One region of the Streptomyces sp. NPDC093094 genome, then DNA from elsewhere that is predicted to be linked to it. Evidence: riboswitches for the same ligand, from Rfam matches in the RefSeq annotation. Region 1 holds a riboswitch; each other region holds the start of a gene.
The links. A riboswitch is a leader RNA that binds a small molecule or an ion and turns the genes downstream of it on or off. The one in region 1 is predicted to bind cyclic di-AMP.

Region 1 (2,193 bases):
GCGCAGCAGCTCCAGGTCGCCGTCGCGCACCATCTTCCAGAACTCGGCCCCGTCCGCCGGGTCGCTCAGCGGAAGGTTGACGTTGCGCACGCCCGGCAGCGTCACGTCCGGGCCCTCCAGCTTCTGGTCCGCCGCGTTGCGGAAGTCGAAGATCGTGTGCAGGCCCAGGGAGGAGAGGAACACCGCGTCCTCGGCGGTCGCGTGCGCCAGATGTCCGCTGCGGAAGAGCACGCCCCGGCGCACCCGGCGCCCGTCGACCGTCGGCAGTCCTCCCACGTCACGGAAATTGCGCACTCCGGCCAGCTCGGGCTCGGTCGACGGGACCTGCTGCGTCACGGTGGCTCCCTCCGGTCGGCCCCGCCGGCGCGGCTCGTCCGGCGGGCGCTTCGATGACCATACGACATGGCTTCCTGAGGCAACGGGTTGTCCGCGTCCCGTCCGCACACGCCCACAGACTGGATCAAAACGGACCTTATGTCCGTATGGTTCCGCGCCGCGCCCCCGTGTGAGCGCGGGGGATTTCCCGACGCGCGCCACTTCTGCACCTTCTGTCCGTATTGACTCCTTCATTCCAACTCGCTCTGGAATAAAGGAACCTGGAGAGGTGTCACGTGAGGAGCGTCATAACCGTGACCGTGCGTCGTCGGTCATGTCCACGTAATCAAGGGCCTTCTCAAGGGAGTTTGAGGAATCCGGCGGAGCCGTCGTGCACGGAGGGTGACCGGGAATTTCCTTTACGGATCAAGAAGAAGGGCTTCGGGCGGAACCTCTTGCTTGTCCCTTTGCGCCTTGCTCGCTTACGTTCGCCACCGATCCGGACGGACGCCCAATCCTGCCGCCGACCGGAGCCCGCACAAACCCACCCGTCCACGGCAGGAGCGGGGGACCCACAGGTACGACTGCCTGTTCCGGTCTCCGGAACGGCTCGGGGTTAAGCCGCGTCTCGGCGCGGCCGGACATCTCCAGTCCGCACCCGACAGCTCACCTCGCAGGCGCCGGAGAGGAATTCGCCATGCCCGCGAAGGGTAAGCACCGCCGTCCCAAGGCCCAGCGCCTGACCCGTTCCATCGCCGTCGCCGGTACCGGTGGCGCCGCGCTCGCCCTGCCGCTGCTGGCGGCCACCGGCGCGAACGCCGCGACCGGACAGTCCGCCCCGGACGCCGCCGTCCGGTCGGCCGCCACGGTCCAGAAGACCTCCGCGGCCACCGGGGCCGCCGAGAAGAAGTCGACCGCCCCGCGCGTCTATGCCGTGAAGCACGGCGACTACCTCTCGAAGATCGCCGACGAGCAGAACGTCCGCGGCGGCTGGCAGAAGCTGTACCAGGACAACCGTGAGGCCGTCGGCTCCGACCCCTCGATGATCCACCCGGGTCTGAAGCTCACCCTCGGCAAGAAGGCCGCGGCGGCGCAGTCCTGGAAGTCCTCCGACGCGGCGAAGCCGGCCACGCGCTCCTCCGGCTCCTCCTCGTCCTCGCAGTCCGCCGAGGCGTCGAAGTCCGCCGAGGCGTCGAAGTCCTCGGCCTCCGAGTCCTCGGCCTCTTCCTCCGCCCCCTCCTCCTCCGGCTCGTCCGCCGCCACCCAGGCGGACACCACCGCGGCGAGCGGCTACAGCGCCCCCGTCTCCGGCGCCGGAGTCGGCACCGCCTACCGCGTGGCGGGCAGCATGTGGTCCAGCGGCTACCACACGGGCGCCGACTTCGTCGTCCCGACCGGCACCTCGCTCAAGGCCGTCGGCGCGGGCACCGTCGTCTCCGCGGGCTGGGGCGGCGCGTACGGCAACCAGGTCGTCATCAAGCTGGCCGACGGCCACTACGCCCAGTACGCCCACCTGTCCTCGCTGTCCGTCTCCACCGGCCAGTCGGTGACCGCGGGACAGCAGGTCGGCCTCTCCGGCGCGACCGGCAACGTGACCGGCCCGCACCTGCACTTCGAGATCCGCACCACCCCGGACTACGGCTCGGACGTGGACCCGATCTCCTACCTCCGCTCGCACGGCGTCGCCATCTGACGTCCGTCGTCCGCGGCGTCGGCACCTGACGTCCGTCATCCGCGGCCGAAGGCCGGACCCCGTCCCCGGGGTCCGGCCTTCGGTGTGTCCGGAGTTCCCCGTTCCCGTTCCGCACCGGCAACAGGTCCGGACGGAGGGTTATTCCACGCTTGCCGAGACTTTAGGAGTGTCTTATCTCACCGCCC
Region 2 (2,193 bases), on a different contig from region 1:
GCGAGCGTCTTCTCCGCCTTGGTGGAGTAGCCGGAGCCTACGGAGGGGGACGAGGAGCCCGTCGAGCCGGACGTGTCCGTGCCGCCGGTGGACGGGGACGCGTCACCGGTCACGGCCTCCTGCCGCGCCGCCTCCTCGGCGGCCTCCCGCTGCCGCTGCTCCTCCGCCTGCTGGGCGGCCAGCTCGGCGGCCTTGCGGGCGGCCTCCTCGCGCTCGCGTTCCTCGATCGCCGCGAGCCGGGCCTTCTCCTCGGCCGTCAGCCGCGACAGCAGCTCGCGGGCGTCGGCGAGCTTCTTCTGGACGGTGGCCTTCGCCGTCTTCAGGTCGCTCTGCGAGTCGGTGAGCGTCTCGAGGCTCTGCGTGGCCTCGCGGCGCTTCTCCATCGTCGCGGACTGCTCGGTGACGTAGTCGTCGACCGCTTCCTTCTGACGGCCGGTGAGGCGGTCCATCAGCTGGGTCCGGTCGAAGTAGTCCTGCGGGGTGTCGGCGAGCAGGAAGGTCTCCGTGTCGGGCGCGGCGACGCCGGTGCGGTACTGGGCGGCGGCGAAGGAACCGAGCTCCTCGCGCGCCTCGTTCAGCTTCTGGGTGCGCCGGGCCACGTCGTCGAGCAGGGTGTCGACCTGCTTGCGCTGCTTGGAGGTGCGTTCCCTGGCCGAGTTGTACTTCTCGGTCGCCGACTCCGCCTGGCGGTACAGGTCGTCGACCTTCTTCTCGACCTCCTCCAGGCTCGGCCGGTCGTCGTCCGAGGGGCTGGCGTTGGCCGTCTGGGACAGCAGGGCCACGGAGGTGAGGGCCGCCGTGGCCAGGGCGGGGGTCCGTATGCCTGCGACGCGCGTACCAGCGGGACGCGCCTTGCGGTGCGACGCCAAGAGAGGCGACTCCTTCCATCGGCCGCCTACCGGGTTAGCTGTCGGGTTCGGGCGGATGGTTCGGAAGGTTTGCCCTACGGCGCTCCCCTGAGGGAGTGGGCCGATTCACCCCAGGATCGGTGGGTCCCCGGCTCCGCGCCGTGTGGGCGCATCGGACTCGGCGGAGGCCGCGCGGCCCGGCGACGTTCGCCGGTGGGGGTCGTACGGCCTGCCCGGCACCGTAGCCAACTCGTGTGGCCCTTGTGAAGGTTGATGGGCGATATGCCCGATACATTTTCGTGACCTTGTCGTGCACGCGCTTACTGCGCCGCAGGCAGTGTCAGTGGTGCTACGTAGGGTGGCGGCCGGGGAGTTCCCCGGACGGCGGCCGGTTGTCGGCGGCGCCCCCTAGACTCGGAGAGCGATGAGCAGCCTCTTTGACGACAGCTTCCTGGCGGACCTCCAGGCCCCTCGCGGGCACGAGGAGGAGCCTCCGCCGCCGCCCGAGCACGAGCACGCTCCGGAGCCGATCCCGGACGATCTGTTCGGCGGGAAGTTCGACGTGCCCCCGGACCGGGACGAGTACTACCGCGACGGCGCCCCGCGCCCCGCGGTCGACACCGCCGCACTGCTGGAGGGCCTGAACGACAACCAGCGCGCGGCCGTCGTCCACTCCGGCTCCCCGCTGCTCATCGTGGCCGGCGCCGGCTCCGGCAAGACCCGTGTGCTCACCCACCGCATCGCCCACCTGCTGGCCGAGCGGAACGTGCACCCCGGGCAGATTCTCGCGATCACCTTCACCAACAAGGCCGCGGGCGAGATGAAGGAGCGCGTCGAGCAGCTCGTCGGCCCGCGCGCGCACGCGATGTGGGTCATGACCTTCCACAGCGCGTGTGTGCGCATCCTGCGCCGCGAGTCCAAGAAGCTCGGCTTCACGTCGTCCTTCTCGATCTACGACGCCGCCGACTCCAAGCGCCTGATGGCCCTGGTCTGCCGCGACCTGGACCTCGACCCGAAGCGCTTCCCGCCGAAGGCGTTCAGCGCCAAGATCAGCAACCTGAAGAACGAGCTGATCGACGAGGAGGACTTCGCCGCCCGGGCCGCCGACGGCTTCGAGAAGACCCTCGCCCAGGCGTACGCCCTCTACCAGTCGCGGCTGCGTGAGGCGAACGCCCTCGACTTCGACGACCTGATCATGACGACGGTCAATCTGCTGCGTGCCTTCCCGGACGTCGCCGAGCACTACCGCCGCCGCTTCCGCCATGTCATGGTCGACGAGTACCAGGACACCAACCACGCCCAGTACACCCTGGTGCGCGAGCTGGTGGGCACCGGCGCACACTCC
Region 3 (2,193 bases), on a different contig from region 1:
GTGCGCCGGAACACGCATGACCGACCTCCGCCTTAATCCCCGTGAAACGTCGACGATTGACGTGTGTTCCGTGACTCTATTGCAATGAGCCGGAATTTCCGACGGCGGACCGGAATCCATGGATATTTTTTGGACAACCGGCCCCCGCGGGCGACGGAAAACCGAAAGCCCCGGCTCGGGAGCCGGGGCTTCGGGGAAGAACTGTCGCTCAGATGTTCACACCGTGCGAGCGGAGGTAGAAGACCGGGTCGAGGTCCGAGCCGTACTCCTGGGTCGCGCGGGCCTCGAAGTGCAGATGCGCGCCGGTGACGTTGCCGGTGGCGCCGGACAGGCCGATCTGCTGTCCCGGGGTGACCGACTGGCCCACCGCGACCGCGACGGAGGACAGATGGCCGTACTGGGTGTACGTGCCGTCGTGCATCCGGATGACCACCTGGTTGCCGTACGCGCCGCCCCAGCCGGCCTCGACGACGGTGCCCATGCCGACGGACTGGACGACCGTGCCGCTGGAGGCGTGGAAGTCGACGCCGGTGTGGCTGCCGGAGGACCACAGCGTGCCGCCGGTGCGGTAGCCGGTGGACACGTAGGAGCCGGCGATCGGCGACACGAAGGTGTTCAGGCGCTTGCGCTCGGCCTCGCGGGCGGCGCGCTCCTGGGCCTCGCGGGCGGCCTCGGCGCGGGCCTCGGCGCGCTTGACGGCGGCCTCCTCGGCCAGCTGCTCGGCGAGCGCCTCCTCGGCGGCCACCTTCTGCGCGGTGGCCTGGGCGTCGATCTGGTCGGCGACGGTGTCGCCGATGGTGACGACCGGCAGCAGGCCGGTCTGCTCGGGCTCCGGCTCGGCGGCCAGGGCCGGCGCGGCCAGGGTGCCGATGACACCGGTGGTGGTGAGCGCGGCGACACCCGCCGCGCGGACGGTGGAGTGCTGCATCCGGCTGGGACGACGGTGCTTCCCGGTGGCGCGCGTGAACGCCATGAAGTGGCTGGTCCTTTCCTTCCCTCTCGCCTACCGGGTTAGCTGACGGGTTCGGAGCAGGAAGGTCTCCTACGGACCCCCTCGCCTCAGGCGCGGGCATCCGATTCACCCCAGGGACTTCGGTGGGTCCCCGGCTCCCCCGGCTCGCGCCGTGGGGGACTCGGCGATGGCTGTCCGGTGCCGCGGTTGCGGCGCACTGCCTGACGTACAGCCCGCATGACGCTAAGGGGATCATCTTTCGATCCTCAAACCGATCGGGGTTTTTGTAGCGCACGCCACAGGGCAGACAGGCAGCCTCTCCCGCAACCCATCGCCAACTCGGACAAATTCAGATAAACATGGAGCCCTGGTGACGCTCCGGTCACCAGGGCTCCATGCGCGCGTGCTGTCGGCGTACGCCTCCGCTCGGCTCTACTCGGCCGTGACGACGGTGACTTCGCCGATGCCGAGGGCCTCGACGGGCTCCTTGATCTGAGCCGCGTCACCGACGAGGACGGTCACCAGGCGGTCCACCGGGAAGGCGTTGACGACGGCCGCCGTGGCCTCCACCGTGCCGGTGGCGGCGAGCTGCTGATACAGCGTCGCCTGGAAGTCGTCGGGCAGATGCTGCTCGACCTGGTCTGCCAGCGTGCTCGCGACGGCGGCGGCCGTCTCGTACTTCAGCGGCGCCACCCCGACGAGGTTCTGCACGGCCACGTCCCGCTCGGTGTCGGTCAGACCGTCCGCGGCGAGCGTGCGCAGCACCATCCACAGATCCTGCAGCGCCGGACCGGTGTTCGGGGTGTCGACGGAGCCGCTGATGGCGAGCATCGACACGCCCGAGCCGTCGGGCGCGGAACGCAGCACCTGGCCGAACGCCCGCACGCCGTAGGTGTATCCCTTCTCCTCGCGCAGGACGCGGTCCAGGCGGGAGGTGAGGGTGCCGCCCAGGCAGTACGTGCCGAGCACCTGCGCGGGCCACACACGGTCGTGGCGGTCGGACCCGACACGCCCGATCAGCAGCTGCGTCTGGACCGCCCCGGGGCGGTCCACGACGACCACCCGGCCCCTGTCGTCGGCGCTGACCGGCGGCACGGGCCGCGGCGCCGCCTTGGAGCCCGTCCAGGCGCCCAGGGTCTCCCCGAGCAGGGCGTCCAGGTCGACGCCCGTCAGGTCGCCGACGACCACGGCGGTGGCGGTGGCGGGGCGCACATGGCGCTCGTAGAAGGCCCGCACGGCCG
Region 4 (2,193 bases), on a different contig from region 1:
TCGACGACACCGCGGCGAACGACGTGACGGCGCAGTTCATGCACCTGGAGCACAAGGGCCCCGACGGCATCTCCCTGTACGTCAACTCGCCGGGCGGCCCGTTCGGCCCCATGACGGCCGTCCACGACACGATGCCGCACGTCGCCCGCGACGTGGAGACGGTCCGCCCGGGCCGGGCCGGCACGTCCGCCGCGGTCCCGCCGGCGGCCGGCACCCCGGGCAAGCGGTACGCCCTCCCGGGCGCCCGCACGGTGCTCCGTCAGCCCGCCCTGCCGGAACCGCCGGAGGGGCGGGCCGGCGACCCGGTCATCCGGGCGGAGGAACAGCCGAGGGCGCGGTCCCGGCCGGAGGAGATGCTCGCGCGGCACACCGGGCGGAGCCGGGAGCGGGTGAGCGCGGACATCGGGCACGAGCGGGTCCTCACCGCCCAGGAGGCCCTGGAGCACAGACTGGTGGACCGGATCACCCCGGGCCGTGCGGCCGTCCCCGCTCCCCCGGCCGGAGAGTGAGGCGCCGGTGCTGCCGCCCGAGCTTCCGCCGCTGCCCGCCCTGACCCGGGCGGAGGGCGAGCTGATCGACCGTTACCTGGAGACGGTCGACCTGCTCGGCCGGATCAACCCCGCACACCACGGGGACACCTACCGCGGGCTGCGGGCCGCCCAGGCACTGGTGCGCAAGGCGGCCGAACTGCGTGACGCGCTGGCCCTGATGCATCAGCGGGGCGAGACCGAACTGCACGCGCCCACTCTCGCGCGGGCGCTGCGCGTCCTGGACGGGGAGCGCCGCACGGCGCGTGTCGTGCTGCCCTCGCGCCCCGACGACTGAACGTCCGGACCAGCCGTTAAACGGACCGAATGACGTACCCCCTTCTGGACTACGAATTCATCGTTCTGCGGGACCTTCAAAGTTGCGCGACACGCCCGCCGTTGGGGCGGAGGAATGCGCTCCGGCGCTGGTCCGAGGGGTATTCGCGGTCTTGACAGACGTCCGTCGATCAAGCTGTCCACCCGAACGGGTGAACGGTGAGTAACAACACAAATCCCCGGTTCCGTTGGGTATTTCGGACACTTGTGAGTGAAGATCCCTGTCTGACGACAAGCCCCCGCCACCGCGGCGGGGCGGTCCGGGCGGACGCCGAGTCCTGCCGCCGCCCGGATGACCGGTCGACAGGAGTGGATCGGCAGGAGTGGAGGACCCAGGCATGACGGGTCGCCGGAGCGCATGCTCCGAGCGGTCCTTGGGGTGAAGCCGCCTTCGGGCGGCCGGGCAACTTCGCCAGCCCGAATCCGACAGGTCATCCTTCACAGGCGGCTGACGAAGGGTTGCGCATGACCGCGCAGAATCGTGTCCCGTCGCTCATGGCCCGGGCCGGTACGGCCTCGGCCCTGACCATCGCCGCCGTGGGCGGCTCCCTGGTCATCCCCGGTGTCGCCGCCGAGGCCCAGGCCACCACACCGGCGACGAAGGCGCTCCAGATCGCCGCCTCCAAAAAGGGTTCACCGTACAGCTACGGCGCCACGGGGCCGCACCGGTTCGACTGCTCCGGGCTCACGCTCTACTCGTACAAGAAGGCGGGCAAGTCCCTGCCGCGCACCGCCGCCCAGCAGTACAACAAGACCCGCCACATCTCCGCGAAGAACCGCAGGGCGGGCGACCTGGTGTTCTTCCACTCGGGTTCGAACGTCTACCACGTGGGCATCTACGCCGGGAAGAACAAGCTCTGGCATGCCCCGAAGACCGGTGACGTGGTGAGGCTGCAGAAGATCTGGACGAGCAGCGTCTGGTACGGCCGCGTCAGCTGACCCGTTCCCGGGCGGTACGGCCCCCTGACAGGCCGTCACCGCCCGGGTCCGGCCGCCTGCGCCCCCGGGAGGCACCCGCAGTGCCTCCCGGGGGCTCACGGCTCCTGCTGGCCCGCCGTGGTCACCGGCCGGGCCGGGACGGTCCACGGCAGCTCGATGGAGACCGTCTTCCCGCCCTCGCGCGTGGGGCGCACCCGCAGCCTGCCGCCGCACTCCGCCGCCAGCCAGCGGATGATCACCATGCCGCGGCCGTTGTCCTGCTGCACCGCGGCCGGCAGCCGCTTGGGAAACCTGGGATGGCTGTCGGTGACCCCGATGCGCAGATGCTCGTCACGCTCCAGCAGCATGTCCACCGTGAAGGTGGGCGACTGCCCGAAGGTGTGCTGCACGG

Region 2: linked by a shared signal. The riboswitch ahead of ACIQGV_RS21680 (NlpC/P60 family protein) and the one ahead of ACIQGV_RS34055 (M23 family metallopeptidase) in region 1 are both predicted to bind cyclic di-AMP.
Region 3: linked by a shared signal. The riboswitch ahead of ACIQGV_RS00450 (M23 family metallopeptidase) and the one ahead of ACIQGV_RS34055 (M23 family metallopeptidase) in region 1 are both predicted to bind cyclic di-AMP.
Region 4: linked by a shared signal. The riboswitch ahead of ACIQGV_RS06515 (C40 family peptidase) and the one ahead of ACIQGV_RS34055 (M23 family metallopeptidase) in region 1 are both predicted to bind cyclic di-AMP.

What each region holds. Positions count from the first base shown of each region.
Region 1 covers NZ_JBIVOX010000023.1:41,058-43,250, forward strand. The annotation lists gene ACIQGV_RS34050 (tyrosine-protein phosphatase) at 1-336, opposite strand, end outside; cyclic di-AMP (ydaO/yuaA leader) riboswitch at 851-1,008, shown strand; gene ACIQGV_RS34055 (M23 family metallopeptidase) at 1,013-2,008, shown strand.
Region 2 covers NZ_JBIVOX010000009.1:319,302-321,494, forward strand. The annotation lists gene ACIQGV_RS21680 (NlpC/P60 family protein) at 1-869, opposite strand, end outside; cyclic di-AMP (ydaO/yuaA leader) riboswitch at 877-1,042, opposite strand; gene pcrA (DNA helicase PcrA) at 1,273-2,193, shown strand, end outside.
Region 3 covers NZ_JBIVOX010000001.1:113,265-115,457, reverse strand. The annotation lists gene ACIQGV_RS00455 (GntR family transcriptional regulator) at 1-18, opposite strand, end outside; gene ACIQGV_RS00450 (M23 family metallopeptidase) at 209-973, opposite strand; cyclic di-AMP (ydaO/yuaA leader) riboswitch at 986-1,149, opposite strand; gene ACIQGV_RS00445 (M16 family metallopeptidase) at 1,385-2,193, opposite strand, start outside.
Region 4 covers NZ_JBIVOX010000003.1:108,175-110,367, reverse strand. The annotation lists gene ACIQGV_RS06525 (ATP-dependent Clp protease proteolytic subunit) at 1-509, shown strand, start outside; gene ACIQGV_RS06520 (hypothetical protein) at 517-825, shown strand; cyclic di-AMP (ydaO/yuaA leader) riboswitch at 1,123-1,325, shown strand; gene ACIQGV_RS06515 (C40 family peptidase) at 1,329-1,802, shown strand; gene ACIQGV_RS06510 (ATP-binding protein) at 1,898-2,193, opposite strand, start outside.